DNA from 2 places in the Nocardia higoensis genome. Region 1 is predicted to be linked to the other one. Evidence: predicted binding sites of a transcription regulator. Region 1 holds the regulator's gene; the other holds the start of a gene.
The links. Region 1 encodes HspR, which represses chaperone genes until heat shock. Its sites were predicted from a motif close to ANNTGAGTNNNNNNNACTCANNT; they were not measured.
Positions count from the first base shown of each region.

Region 1 (7,410 bases):
CTGGCGGCCGAATTACCTTGGCTCACCGTGGTTCCTGTCGTCGATCGGCTTTCGGACCCCAACTGGGCCGACGAATGGTATGAGCACGCACGGGCCGAGGTCGACGTGGACTTCCCGGCCGACGATCTGCTCGAGGGCACATTGGCCGATGTGGTCGGTTCGCACGGCGCGTTCGATCACCATCAGGTGCTGGTGTGCGGCTCGCCCGCGATGACGAGGGCGACGGTCGACCGATTGGTGGAGACCGGGACCCCGCGCGGGGCCATTCAGTACGAAGGGATGTGACCCGGCTCAGAACATCGGGTCGTGGCGGATGTCCTCGGCCCGCGCGCCGACCGACATGAGCCGGAACCGGGTGGTCTGCACCATCGACGGGGAGCCGGCGATCTGGATGTCGTGATCGGTCCACGGGCCCGCCTCCGCGACGAGCTTGCCGATCTGCCCGATCAGCCGGGGTTGTAAGCCCGGGAAATGTGGTTCCGGCTCGCCCGGGGCGCGGTAGAACCACCACGGGTTCTCCTCGCTCTCGGCGACCGGGGTGACGGTGAGCCAACCGTGCTCCGTCGCCAGCGCGTTCAGGATCTGTAGGTCGTAGAGATCGCACGGGTGGTGGCCGCCGACGAACAGGTGCACCTTGGGATTGCTGCGCCGCTGCGCCATCTCCAGCAACTGGGCGCGCAACGGGGCGATGCCGGTGCCGCAGCCGACCATCAGCATCTTGCGTCTGGCATTTCGCGCGACGCCGAGCGCACCGAGCGGGGAGCCGATCAGCCATTGGTCGCCGATCCGCGTCTGACTGATGATCGCCGGGCTCACCCAGCCACCCATGATGCCGCGAACGTGGAATTCGATCTCGCCCTGAGGATTCGACGGTACCGCCGGGGAAAGATATCGCCACATGCGCGGGCGCGAGGGAATCTGCACACTCATGTACTGGCCCGCGGCGTATTCCATCGGCTGATCGAGTCGGAGCCGGATGACCGACAGATTCCGCAGTACCGCTCTGTGTTCCACCACCCGGCCGGACCATACCGCTGGTGCGGACTCCTGTTCGGCGGCGCCGAGCATGGTGGTGGAGATGAGCTGGAGCCCTTCGTCCCAGGCACGGTCGACCTCGTCGGTCCACATCTCGGTGCCCGCGAACCGGCGCACCGCGGACTTCAGCGAGGTGGTCACGGCGACGTAGTGTTCGCCGCGGACCCCGTATTTGCGGTGGTCACGACCGAGCTGGGCGAGGAAGGGGATCAGCTCGTCCGGGTCCTCGAGCTGGTCGAGCGCGTAGGAGATGGCGTTGACCAGCCGGTCACGCTGCACGTCCATCGCGGCGGGGAAGAGATCGCGCACGGGGGGATGGTTGGCGAACAAGGTGGCGTAGAACGCCTTGGCCAGGCGCTCGTGCCCGTCCTCTTCCGCTGCCACCGCCTTGAAGGTAGTTCTGATCAAAGCGACGGTCCGCGAATCCATTGGCGCCACAACCTCATTTCGCATTCGAACACTGACAGCGTCGGCGAGTGCTGCGCTGCCGGGCTCGAAGTGCACGTGGTGCGGCGCACTCGACAGCAGCCGATAACACAAGGAGTGTAGGCGAGGGGGCTGGGCAACGGAACGATAACAAACGACAGCGCGCACCGAATTCCGCCGAAACATGAAAGGCGTGGAAATTCACGCCATATAACAGACCACGATCCCGATAGACTCCGTTTTTCCGGCAGACTGGTCGGCCCGGACCGTGGCAGCAGCCGTTCGGCTAATTTTGTGACCGCCCTGCGAACGACGAAGGGCCGGGGCGCGCGTTCGGCGCGGCCCCGGCCCTTTCGTCGACGTTCAGCGCTGGTGGCGGGGTTTCCAGACCACCAGCGCGGTGCTGCGCTGCGAGGGCGCGAGGTCGGGCCGGTAGCCCGCCCTGGCCCGCTCGAGCTCGGCTCGCAGTTCGGCGACCTCTTCCTGGAGGCGCTCGACCTGGTTGGTGAGCTCGATGATGCGTTTGATGCCCGCCAGATTGACGCCCTCGTCCTGGGACAGCCGCTGCACCTCGCGCAGCAGCTCGACGTCCCTGGCCGAGTACCGGCGCCCGCCGCCCGAAGTGCGCTGCGGCGTCACCAGCCCCAGCCGGTCATACGTGCGCAGTGTCTGCGCGTGCATGCCCGCCAGCTGGGCCGCGACCGAGATCATGAAGAACTCGGCTCGCGCCCCGGCGGACGCCTTCGGATCGTCGGACATCACGCACCTGCCCATCCCGCCCGCGGATCGAATCCGGCGGCCTTCTCCGCCTCACGATAACGCTCGAGCGCTTCGACGGCGGCGTCGTCCAGCTTCTGCGGCACCGCGACCTTGACGGTGACCAGCAGGTCACCGGCTCCGCCGCCGCGCTTGGGCACACCGCGCCCACGCACCCGAAGGGTCCGGCCGTCGGCGGTGCCCGGCGGCACCTTCACCCCGACGCGCCCCTCCAGGGTCGGCACCGACACCGTGGTGCCGAGAACCAGTTCGGCGTAACTGACCGGCAGGACCAGGGTCAGGTCGTCGCCGTTGCGGCCGAAGACCTTGTCCTGGCTGACGTGCACGGTCACGTACAGGTCGCCCGACGGCGCGCCCCGCAGGCCGGCTTCGCCCTGGCCCGCCAGCCGGATCTTCTGCCCGTCGCTGACGCCGGGCGGAATCCGCACCGTGATGGTGCGGGTCCGGTTCTGGATGCCGTTGCCATGGCAGTCCACGCACGGGTCGTCGATGATCGAACCGGTCCCCCGGCAGCCGTCGCAGGGTTCGCTGAACCCGAACGCGCCCTGGTTGCGGCTGATCGCACCGGTGCCGTTGCACAGCGGGCAGACCCGCGGACTGGTCCCCGGCTTCGCACCGCTGCCGTGGCAGGTGGTGCACGGCGAGGGACTGGTCATCCGCAGCGGGACGGTGACACCCTGTGCGGCTTCGCGGAATCCGAGAGTCGTCTCGGTCTCCACGTCGGACCCGCGGCGCGGCCTGCTGCCACCGGTGCGGGCGCCGCCTCGGTTGAACAGGCCGCCGAGCAGGTCGCCGAGCCCGCCGTCCCCCGCCGAACCACCGGCGCCGAAGATGTCGCCGAGGTTGAACTCCTGCGAGAAGCCGCCCGCCCCGCCGGGCGTGAACCCGCCGCGGGGGTAGCCGCCGCCGGCGAACAGCCTGCGGGTGTCGTCGTACTCCTTGCGCTTGGCCGGGTCGGAGAGCACCGCGTGGGCCTCGCTGACCGCTTTGAAGCGCTCCTCGGCCTTGGTGTCCCCCGGATTCGCGTCCGGATGCAGATCACGGGCGAGCTTGCGATACGCCTTCTTGATCTCGTCCTGCGAGGCGGAGGAGGAGACGCCGAGTTCCTTGTAGTAGTCCTTCTCGACCCACTCCCGTTGGCTCATCGGTCAGTCCCTCCTTCCGCTCGTCGCGCCGGATATGTCAATCCTTGTTCGCGGCATCTTCATCCGATGCCCCTGCTCCGTCCGACGCGACCTTCGCGGTCGCGTCCGCCACGCCATCGGTCACGCCGACCAGCGCGTGCCGCAGCACCCGCTCGCCGAACCGATAGCCCTTCCGCATGACCGTGCCGAGCACCTGATCGTGACCCGAACCCTCGTGCTGCACGGCCTCGTGCAGCGTCGGGTCGAAGGCGTCGCCCTCGGTGCCGAACTCCTCGAGCCCCTGCTTGCGCAGGGCCTCGACGAGCTTGTCGGCCACCGACTTCAACGGCCCGGACTCGAGGTCGCCGTGCGCGCGGGCCCGGTCCAGGTCGTCGAGGACACCGAGCAGTTCGGTGACCACGGCGGCCTTGGCGGCATCCACGGCGGCCTTGCGGTCCCGATCCACCCGACGCCGGTAATTGGCGTACTCGGCGGTCAGGCGCTGCAGGTCGGCGGTGCGCTCGGCGAGCTCACCGGAGACATCGCCCGCGGACATGCCCGCCTTGGACGTGTCTGCCACGGACTCGGCTTCGACCTCGACGACTTCGGCCTCCGGGGGCGCTGCGGTCGCGGCACCGTCGGCCGCCGGATCGGGCGCGGACTGCTCGTCCACGCCCGCCGTGCGGACCTCACCGGTCTCGGGGTCGATCTTGCGGTTGTCCACCACGGTGATCGGCTCCTTCTCGGTCACTTCTTCTCCGTGTCGACAGGCTCGTCCACGACCTCGGCATCGACGACCGAGTCGTCGGCCTGGCCGGTCGAGGAATCACCCGACGCGGCGGAGTCGGCGGACTGAGCGTCGTAGATCGCCTGGCCCAGCGCCTGCGACTCGGTGGCCAGCTTCTCCACGGCCGCCTTGACCGCGGCGATGTCGGTGCCCTTGAGGGCTTCCTTCGCCTCGCCGATGGCCGCCTCGACCTTGGCCTTCACGTCGGCGGGCACCTTGTCGGTGTTGTCGGCGATGAACTTCTCGGTCTGGTGGACCAGCGACTCGGCCTGGTTGCGGGTCTCGGCCTCCTCGCGGCGGGCCTTGTCCTCGGCCGCGTGCGCCTCGGCGTCCTTGACCATCCGGTCGATCTCCTCCTTGGACAGGCCGGAGCCGTCCTGGATCTTGATCGTGTTCTCCTTGCCGGTGCCCTTGTCCTTGGCGGTCACGTGCACGATGCCGTTGGCGTCGATGTCGAAGGTGACCTCGATCTGCGGCACGCCACGCGGGGCCGGCGGGATCCCGGTGAGCTCGAAGGAGCCGAGCAGCTTGTTGTGCGCGGCGATCTCGCGCTCACCCTGGAAGACCTGGATCTGCACCGAGGGCTGGTTGTCGTCGGCGGTGGTGAAGGTCTCCGAGCGCTTGGTCGGGATGGTGGTGTTGCGCTCGATGAGCTTGGTCATCACGCCGCCCTTGGTCTCGATACCCAGCGACAGCGGGGTGACATCGAGCAGCAGGACGTCCTTGACCTCGCCCTTGAGGACACCGGCCTGAAGCGCGGCGCCGACGGCGACCACTTCGTCGGGGTTGACGCCCTTGTTGGGCTCCTTGCCGCCGGTCAGCTCACGCACCAGGTCGGAGACGGCGGGCATACGGGTCGAACCACCGACGAGGACGACGTGGTCGATGTCGGCGACCTTGATGCCCGCGTCCTTGACGACCTGCTGGAACGGCGCGCGGGTGCGGTCGAGAAGATCGGAGGTGATCTTCTGGAACTCGGCGCGGGTCAGCTGCTCGTCGAGGAACAGCGGGTTCTTGTCCGCGTCGACGGTGATGTAGGGCAGGTTGATCGAGGTGCTCTGCGAGGAGCTCAGCTCGATCTTCGCCTTCTCGGCGGCCTCGCGCAGGCGCTGCAGGGCCATCTTGTCCTTGGTCAGGTCGATACCCGAGCTCGCCTTGAACTTCTCCACCAGCCAGTCGACCACGCGCTGATCCCAGTCGTCACCACCGAGGTGGTTGTCACCGGAGGTCGCGCGTACTTCGACGACGCCCTCGCCGATCTCGAGCAGCGAGACGTCGAAGGTGCCGCCACCGAGGTCGAAGACCAGGATGGTCTGCTCCTTGTCGCCCTTGTCCAGACCGTAGGCCAGCGCGGCCGCGGTCGGCTCGTTGACGATGCGCAGCACGTTCAGGCCGGCGATCTGGCCGGCTTCCTTGGTGGCCTGACGCTGGGAGTCCTCGAAGTAGGCCGGGACGGTGATGACCGCGTCGGTGATCTCCTCACCGAGGTAGGCCTCGGCGTCGCGCTTGAGCTTCATCAGCGTGCGCGCGCTGATCTCCTGCGGGGTGTACTTCTTGCCGTCGATCTCCACCGACCAGTCGGTGCCGATGTGACGCTTGACCGACCGGATGGTCCGGTCGACGTTGGTGACCGCCTGGTTCTTGGCGGGCTGGCCGACCAGCACTTCGCCGTTCTTCGCGAACGCCACGATGGAGGGCGTGGTACGCGAACCCTCGGAGTTGGCGACGACGACCGGTTCACCACCTTCGAGAACGGCGACGACCGAGTTCGTGGTCCCGAGGTCGATTCCGACCGCACGAGCCATGGGTGTTTCCTCCTCTTGGTTTGCCCCGCGACTGGTCAGCCGCTTCGGCGTCTTACTCACTTCAACACTGAGCGGGGTCGGCTCAATCTTGCACCCGGTCTCCCCCGGCGTCAACTACAAGTTGAGTTGCTTACGCTCAAGTCTTACGGTGAGCACAACCGACCGCCCAGCGGATCTATTCCACGACGGGGCAAAATACTTTTTCGGCCCTCTCGCTCCCTGTGGTCTACCCAGGTCCGGGCGACGATCACCGACCACCCGCAGGCTCTCCGGCGAATTCGCGGTCGACGCCGAGGTGAACGCGTCCCACGACGCGCTCGGAGCACCACGGACGACTCGCCCGCTGACCCGCCCCCGGCCGCACCGAAGCGGTCGGGCTGTGGGATCCGGGCGACGCGCTCGGCGGGCAGGTCAGCGCTCGGGCCGGAGCATCGGGAGGATGCCTTCCGCGCTGCGGGCGGCGGTCAGGCACGCGGCGCGGGTGCGGCCGTCGGCCAGCGGATGCGACGCGCGGTCCCGCCACTTGCGCACCAGCTCGGCAGCGCGCCCTCGCACCACCGCGGCGGGCGCGGTGGCGGGCAGCCCCAGCCGCAGATGCGGCGCGACCCCGGCACCGCCGAGCAGGCCGTGTAGTTCGGCCAGGTCGTCCGGTGGCAGCGGGAGTTCTCCGGCACGCAGGCGGCTCAACAGGCGCAGTTCGGCGAAACCGTGCACATCGGCGAGCAGAGTGCGCACCCTGGGCAGCAGTGCGTCGGCGGCGGTGCCGGGGCACGCGGTGAGGACACCGGCGAGCGCGGTGAGCGCGGAGTGCGCCTTGAGTTGATCGGCGCGCTGGGCGAACTGGACGTCGAGGACCGCCCGCAACTCCTCGATTCCGCTGCGGTCGGCCAATTCGGCGGCGAGCGTGGCGGAATCGCGCACGCCGAGCCGGATGAGCGTGACCGCCATGCGGATTCCGAACAGGCCGAACCGCGTCGCCAGCCCGGCCCGCACCCGCGGGTCGACGGGCAGCGCGAGATCGGGGCGAACGAACCGGTCCGCCGAGAGCAGGGCCGTCCCCAGTTCTTCGGCGGGCACGGCGGCCAGCGCCTGGAAGGCGATGAACTCCTGTTCGCGCAGCGTCGCGGCGGCGAAGGCCAGCAGGCCCGCCACCGGGATCACCGCCTGGCACAGTCCGGTGCGCTCCAGCTCGCCCGCGAATCGAGCGGCCACGTCCCGGGCGGAGTGCAGCGCGTCGAGACCGCCCGCGCCGAGCTCGTCGGCCCGCGAGACCACCCCGATGACGCCGAGCGGACCGGCCGCGGAGCCGCTGCCCGCGCCGACCCGCTCCAGGAAATCGAGATCGCTGGTGTCGAGGCGACGCAGCAGGTAGACGATCGCGTCGGCGCCGGGGACGTGGACCTGATCGCCGTCGTCCTCCGCGGCCGGAGTCAACAGCCGGGCGGTGCGCCGCGAG
Region 1 is NZ_JADLQN010000003.1:41,202-48,611, forward strand. It holds gene IU449_RS18110 (FAD-binding oxidoreductase) at 1-285, shown strand, start outside; gene IU449_RS18115 (FAD-binding oxidoreductase) at 292-1,464, opposite strand; gene IU449_RS18120 (heat shock protein transcriptional repressor HspR) at 1,825-2,220, opposite strand; gene dnaJ (molecular chaperone DnaJ) at 2,220-3,383, opposite strand; gene grpE (nucleotide exchange factor GrpE) at 3,421-4,113, opposite strand; gene dnaK (molecular chaperone DnaK) at 4,110-5,954, opposite strand; gene IU449_RS18140 (dynamin family protein) at 6,366-7,410, opposite strand, start outside.

Region 2 (7,410 bases), 330 kb from region 1:
GTGGGCAACTCGGTCCATCGGCAAGTCGGTGGTTTCCAGCAACTCCTGGGCCCGAATGATGCGCTGATGGAGCAGCCACTGGAGCGGACTGAGGCCGGTCTCGGCATGAAACCTGCGGGTCAGGGTGCGGATGCTGGTACGGGCATGATTCGCCAGAGCGGCGCGGGTGAGTGGCTCATGCAGTCGGTCAAGTGCCCAGCTGCGGGTTTCCGTCAGGGAGGTGCCGGTCTCCGGCGGTAGCGGTGTCCTGATGAACTGGGCTTGTCCACCCGGTCGCACCGGCGAAGCCACCATGAGACGGGCAACCGCGTTGGCCGTCGCGGCCCCGTAGTCGGTACGCACCAGATGCAGGCACAGGTCGATGCCGGCGGACAGACCGGCGGAGGTCACGATGTTGCCGTCCTCGACGTACAGCACATCGGGGCGAAGCTCCACTTCGGGGTAGCGGCCCGCGAACTCGTCGGACTTGGCCCAGTACGTGGTGGCTCGACGGCCGTCGAGCAATCCCGCCTGGGCGAGCACGAAGGCTCCGGTGCAGATCGAGGCGATTCGTTTACCCGCGATCGCGCAACGGCGCAACATCGCGAGAACGCGCGGGTCGATGTCGTCACGCGCGCCGGTTCCGGTGACGATGACCGTGTCGGCGTCAGCAGCGGCTTGCAGGCCGTGGCGGACGGTGATCTCGAGGCTGCTGTTGGTGGCGACAGGCCCGGGCCGCGCGGTACAGACACGCACACGGTAGCCGGGGGCGCCGTCGACCATCGCTTCGCCGAGCACCAACTCGGGGATGGACAGATCGAAGGTGGTGACCGGGGGGACGGCGACAACCGCCACCCGATGCGTCCCCTGTACCCGCACTGGCCTGAACCTCCGCATTGTTGGCATCTGGGCCACTATCGTATGGGTCGCTCAGGGCCGAGGCTTGGGAACACGTCGTGGCGCTATCGCGTCCGGCGCCACCCACAACTGTGTGACCAGGGAGAACGCGGATGTCCATGCATGTCGTCATCGGAGCCGGAGCCACCGGATCGGCCACTGCCCGCCTGCTGGCAGACACCGGGGAGCAGGTCCGACTCGTCACCCGACGCGGCAGTGGGCCGGTGCACGAGCGCATCGAGCGAGTCGCCGCCGACGCCACCGACATCGCGCGGCTCACCGAGCTGACGCGCGGCGCGGTCGCTGTGTTCAACTGCGCCATGCCGGCCTACGACCGCTGGCCGACCGATTTTCCCCCGCTGGCCGCCGCTGCGCTGGCAGCGGCCGAACGCACCGGCGCCGACTACATCATGCTCGGCAACACCTACGGCTACGGTCATACCGACACACCGCTGACAGAGAACCTTCCGATGGCGGCGACCAGTGTCAAAGGCCGTGTGCGGGCGCAGATGTGGAACGACGCCCGCGCCGCCTACGACGCGGGGCGGTTGCGCGTCACCGAGGTCCGAGCGAGCGACTTCCTCGGCGCAGGCGCCTACTCGCCGTTCACACTCATGGTCGGCGCGCATGTGCTGGCCGGATCGCCTGCCGCTTATCCCGGTGACCTCGATGCGCGACACAGCTGGACCTACACAGGCGATGCGGCGCGCACTCTCGTGGCCGCGGCACGCCACGAGCAGTCCTGGGGACGTGCCTGGCATGTGCCCTCGACATCCGAGGCGCCGGTGCGCGAACTCGCAGCACGACTGGCCGCCGCGGCCGGTGTCCCCGACCCGCGGCTGAATGCGATGACGAGGGCCGAGCTCGAGGAGATCGGACGGTCCGACTCGGTCATGGCGGAGATCCCGGAGATGCTGTACCTGTACGACCGGCCGAACATCCTCGACGCGTCGTTCACCATGAAGGCGCTGGATGTCGCCCCCACCCCCGTCGACGACGTGTTGGCGGAGATGGCCGCGGAACACACCGGGTCCGCGGCCATCTGACGACATATCCGGTCTGCCACAGGGTGGCGATCGATCAGGCTGTTGCCGCCAGCGTCGCACCCTCGACCGCCGGTTCGGCGACCGGCTCGATCGCGTAGGCGAGGATGTCGGCCACGTCGGCGACCGGGCGCACGTCCAGCGCGTCGAGCACCTCGGCGGGCACCTCGTCCAGGTCCGGCTCGTTGCGGGCGGGAATGAAGACGGTCGTCAGACCCGCTCGCTGGGCGGCGAGCAACTTCTGCTTCACCCCGCCGATGGGCAGCACCCGGCCGTTCAGCGTGACCTCGCCGGTCATGCCGACGTCGGCGCGGACCTGACGGCCCAGGGCCAGCGACACCAGCGCGGTCACCATGGTGACGCCCGCGGACGGGCCGTCCTTGGGCACCGCGCCCGCCGGGAAGTGGATGTGGATATTGCGGTCCAGCACCGAGGGCTCGATGCCGATCTCTTCCAGGTGCGAGCGCACGTAGGTCAGCGCGATCTGCGCCGACTCCTTCATGACCTCGCCCAACTGCCCGGTCAGGGTGAGCGAGCGCTCGCCCTCGGCGGCGTTGGCCTCGATGTAGAGGACGTCGCCGCCCGCACCGGTGACCGCGAGACCCGTCGCCACGCCGGGCACAGCGGTGCGTTCCACCGAATCCGGGGTGAACCGCGGCCTGCCCAGGTAGTCCACCAGGTCGCCGACATCGATGGTCAGTGAGCCGGGAACTGTTGCCGGACCGGCGTTCTCACCCACGATCACGTCGTCGTCGCCGAGTTCGGGGCGGTATCCGGCCTCGATCGCGGGGGCGACGGCATCCGGATCGGTGGACTCGGAACTGCCTGCCGCCACGCCGGACTCCGACTCGGAGAGGCGAGTGGCCGCCTTGCGCAGCGCCTTCGCGATCAGCCGTTCCATCTGCCGCACCCCGGCTTCCCGGGTGTAGTTCGCGGCGATCTCGCGCAGCGCCGCCTCGGTGACGCCGACCTCCTCGGCGGTCAGCGCGTTGCGCTCCAGCTGCCTGGGCACCAGGAAGTCTCGGGCGATGGCCACCTTGTCGTCCTCGGTGTAGCCGTCGACCGTGATCAGCTCCATGCGGTCCAGCAGCGGACCGGGAATGGTGTCCATGACGTTGGCGGTCGCGATGAACAGCACGTCGGACAGATCCAGATCCAGATCGAGGTAGTGGTCGCGGAAGGTGTGGTTCTGCGCCGGATCGAGCACCTCCAGCAGTGCCGCCGCGGGGTCGCCGCGGAAATCCGAGCCCACCTTGTCGATCTCGTCGAGCAGGACCACCGGGTTCATCGACCCGGCCTCTTTCATCGCGCGCACGATCCGGCCCGGCATCGCGCCGACGTAGGTGCGCCGGTGACCGCGGATCTCGGCCTCGTCGCGCACACCGCCCAGGGCGACGCGCACGAACTTCCGGCCCAGCGCCCGCGCCACCGATTCACCCAGCGAGGTCTTGCCGACACCGGGAGGGCCGACGAGTACCAGCACCGCGCCGGAGCCGCGGCCGCCGACGACCTCCAGCCCCCGGCGCGCTCGCCGGGCCCGCACCGCCAGGTACTCGACCATCCGGTCCTTGACCTCGTCGAGCCCGTGGTGGTCGGCGTCGAGCACCGCCCGAGCGGCGGCGACATCGGTGCTGTCGGTGGTCTTGTCCTGCCACGGCAGTTCGAGCACGGTGTCGAGCCAGGTCCTGATCCAGCCGGATTCGGGACTCTGGTCGCTGGTCCGCTCCAGCCTGCCGACCTCGCGCACGGCGGCCTCGCGCACGGCGCCGGGCAGGTCGGCCTGCTCCACGCGGGTGCGGTAGTCCTCGGCGCCGTCGGGTTCGTCCTCGCCGAGTTCCTTGCGAATGGCGTTGAGCTGCTGGCGCAGCAGGAATTCGCGCTGGGTCTTCTCCATGTTCTCGCGGACCTCCTCACCGATCTTCTCGGTGAGTTCGGACTCGGCGATGTGCGCCTTGGTCCATTCGATCAGCGAGGTCAGCCGCTGCGCGGGCTCCGGGGTTTCGAGCAATTCGCGCTTCTGCTCGGCGGACAGGTAGGAGGCGTAGCCCGCGGTATCGGCGATCGCGGAGGGGTCGGTCAACTGGTCGACCGCGTCGATGAGCTGCCAGGCCTCCCGGCGCTGAAGCACCGAGATCACCAGCTTCTTGTATTCGGCGGCCAGTTCCTTCGTCCGGCCGTCGGCGGGCGGAGTTTCGACCGGCTCGGCCTCGACCCACAGCGCCGCGCCGGGCCCGGTGACGCCGTGGCCGATCCTGGCGCGGCGTTCGGCCTTGAGCACGGCAGCGGGCGTGCCACCGCGCATCCGGCCGACCTGTTCGATGGTCGCGATCACGCCGTAGGCGGCGTAGCCCTCGGGCAGGCGGGGTGCGAGCAGCACGGCGTCGGTCTGCGCGGCGCGCGCGGCGTCGATCGCGGCCTGCGCGGATTCGTCGAGTTCGATGGGCACGACCATGCCGGGCAGCACGATCGGATCGGTCAGGAACAGCACCGGCAGATCACGGGGTGTAGTCACGTCTTCGATCCCTCCAAAGAGTTGAGCGATACCTACTCAACCCACCGGGATTTCGCATTGTTCCTTCTGGTGGCGGTGTTCACCGACAGCGAATCCGGAGATTCTCATCCGCCATATCGATCCCTCATTCGGACTGGGGCGGCCGGGTTGTCGGCGTTCGTGCGCCGCCCCGATGCCGAGCGACGCTTCCGAACCGGCCACCCGCCGGGCTTCCGAATGGACGGGCCAGCGTCTGATCGCAACGCCGAAATACCCCTCGCGCAATTCGATTCGGCTTTGTCACGATCACCTCGCCGTTACACGAATCGTGTTATGGGAGGGTGACTGAGAAGTTACTGAGAATGATCAGGGAAGGTGATCACGGACACACAAGGCGGGCGCGTGGGCATCTATGGTTCTCCCGTGTCCGCCACCCGCTCCGGTTCACCCGGCACACTGTGTGTGCTCCCGACCCCGGCGATATCGAAGGCCCGCTTCGGCCGTTCCTTCACGACCTGCCGCGCGGTGAACGAGGTACTCGAGGACTGCCTGCGGCAGCACCTCGCGGAATGGGACCCAGCGCGGTGACCCGAGCGCAATTCTTTTCCCGCACGAATGGCGACACGTCGAACGGGCAGGTCGGCCGCGGCAATACAGCTGCGGAGAGAACAGCTCTGCACCCGGTAGCGATGCGGCGTCAGTCGAAAACTCCGGCGGATGGTCGGCCTCGGTTGCACCGCCGCATCGTCGTGACCTGGGTGACCGCGATCCTGATGCTGGTGTTCTCGCTGGCCGGCTGCGATGGCGAACGCGACTATCTTCACCAGACGACCACCTCCTCCTCCGGCGCCGCGGCTTTCAGCGCTGCCGAAGCAGAGTTCTGCTCCGCGCCCGGCGGGCCCGACGAACAACCACACGCCCGCCACCTGGCCTCCAACGACTTCGCTGTCGCCGGATCCGATACCGCGAAAGCTCGCGTCGCTTCCGATCAGGGCGGACACGTGGCTGTCGAGGGCGCACCTACCCCGGCCACCTTTTCCCTCTCCACCGTCCCACTGACCTCTCTCGGTGGCCGCGACATCTTGACCCATTTCTGTATCTCCAGACGCTGACAGGCCAGCGCCAGGCCGACGGCCCACAGGGCCGCGCGGCCGGTGTCTGCTGCTCGAAATCGTCTGCGCCGCATCGCGCGCACATACAGAAAGCGACACCCATGGACGATGTCGTCATGTCCGGGACCCTCACGGACCTCACCGAACCCTGGGGCGAGGCGCTACTTCGTGCCCGTTCTCCCCACGAATTGATCGGTAACACCCCGGTGCAGTGGATAGGGGCCCCATTGGCACCTCCGAACCGGGGCTTCTGGGCGAAGCTCGAGGGCGCGAACCCGGGCGGAATGAAGGACCGACCTGCCCTCCATATGGTCCGGCAAGCCGAGATACGCGGCGATCTGGCGCCCGGAGCGCGGATCATCGAATCCACCAGCGGAACCCTGGGCCTCGGCCTGGCCCTCGCGGGGATTGTCACCGGGCATCCGACCACAGTAGTGACCGATCCCGGATTGGAACCGATCGTCTCCAGAATGCTGGCCGCCTATGGGGCCGAGGTCGAGCTGGTGACCGAACCCCACCGGGTCGGCGGCTGGCAGCAGGCGCGCCGGGAACGGGTCGAGGAATTGCTGGCGGCCGAACCCGGGTCGTGGTGCCCGGACCAGTACACCAACCCCGACAATGTCGCCGGTTACGAATCGCTGGCACTGGAGTTGATGAACCAGGTCGGTGGCGTCGACGTGCTGGTCTGCGCAGTCGGCACGGGCGGCCACTCCGCCGGAGTGGCCCGGGTGCTACGACGGTTCCAGCCGGAGATGAAGCTCATCGGTGTGGACACCGTCGGCTCCACCATCTTCGGCCAACCGGCACAACCTCGCCTGATGCGTGGTCTGGGTTCGAGCATCTACCCGGCCAACGTCGACTACGGCGCCTTCGACGAAGTGCACTGGGTCGGCCCCGCCGACGCGGTATGGGCCTGCCGCGCGCTGGCGTCGACCCACTACGCCAGCGGCGGCTGGAGCGTGGGCGCAGCGGCACTGGTGGCCGGATGGGTGGCACGAACCCACGACGCCGACACCCGGATCGCCGCAGTGTTCCCCGACGGGCCGCACCGCTATTTCGACACCGTCTACAACGACGCCTACTGCGCCGAGCACGGACTTCTCTACGCCGAACCCCCGCTCGGCCCCGAGATCATCGACCACCCCGGGCAGCGGGTAGTGCAGAACTGGACCCGGTGCACAACCGTGGTCGACCCGCGCCCCCGCCCTGCCTCCTCCGAGGTGGCGCCATGACCCTGCTCGGAAAATTCCGCAGCTTCGACCTGCCCGCACGCCTGCTGATGATCAACCAGTTCGGCATCAACCTCGGCTTCTACATGCTCATGCCCTATCTTGCCGGGTACCTCGCCGGACCCCTCGGCCTCGCAGCCTGGGCCGTGGGCTTGGTATTGGGAGTACGCAACTTCTCCCAACAGGGCATGTTCCTCATCGGCGGGACCCTCGCCGACCGGCTCGGCTACAAACCGCTCATCGTCGCCGGATGCCTGCTGCGCACCGGCGGCTTCGCGCTGCTCGTCTTCGCGGAATCACTACCGGCACTACTGCTTGCCTCGGCCGCGACCGGTTTCGCGGGCGCACTGTTCAATCCGGCGGTCCGGGCCTACCTGGCCGCCGATACCGGGGAACGCCGCGTCGAGGCTTTCGCCGTGTTCAACGTGTTCTACCAGGCCGGAATCCTGGCCGGACCGCTGGTGGGCCTGGCGCTGATGGCCCTGGACTTCCGCGCCACCGCCGGGGCCGCGGCGGTGGTCTTCGCCACGCTGACGGTGGCGCAACTGTATGCACTACCCAACCGGCACACCCTCGAGGCTCCGCAGAAGAACTCGGTACTCCACGACTGGCGGACCGTCGCTGGCAATCGCCGATTCGTCTGGTTCTCCATCGCCATG
Region 2 is NZ_JADLQN010000003.1:367,277-374,686, forward strand. It holds gene IU449_RS19545 (GlxA family transcriptional regulator) at 1-858, opposite strand, end outside; gene IU449_RS19550 (NAD-dependent epimerase/dehydratase family protein) at 990-1,922, shown strand; gene lon (endopeptidase La) at 1,957-4,371, opposite strand; gene IU449_RS19560 (hypothetical protein) at 4,995-5,522, shown strand; gene IU449_RS19565 (PLP-dependent cysteine synthase family protein) at 5,639-6,754, shown strand; gene IU449_RS19570 (MFS transporter) at 6,751-7,410, shown strand, end outside.
Region 2: lon (endopeptidase La) is a predicted target of HspR. The motif match lies at 4,451-4,473, and genes of this name have one in related genera.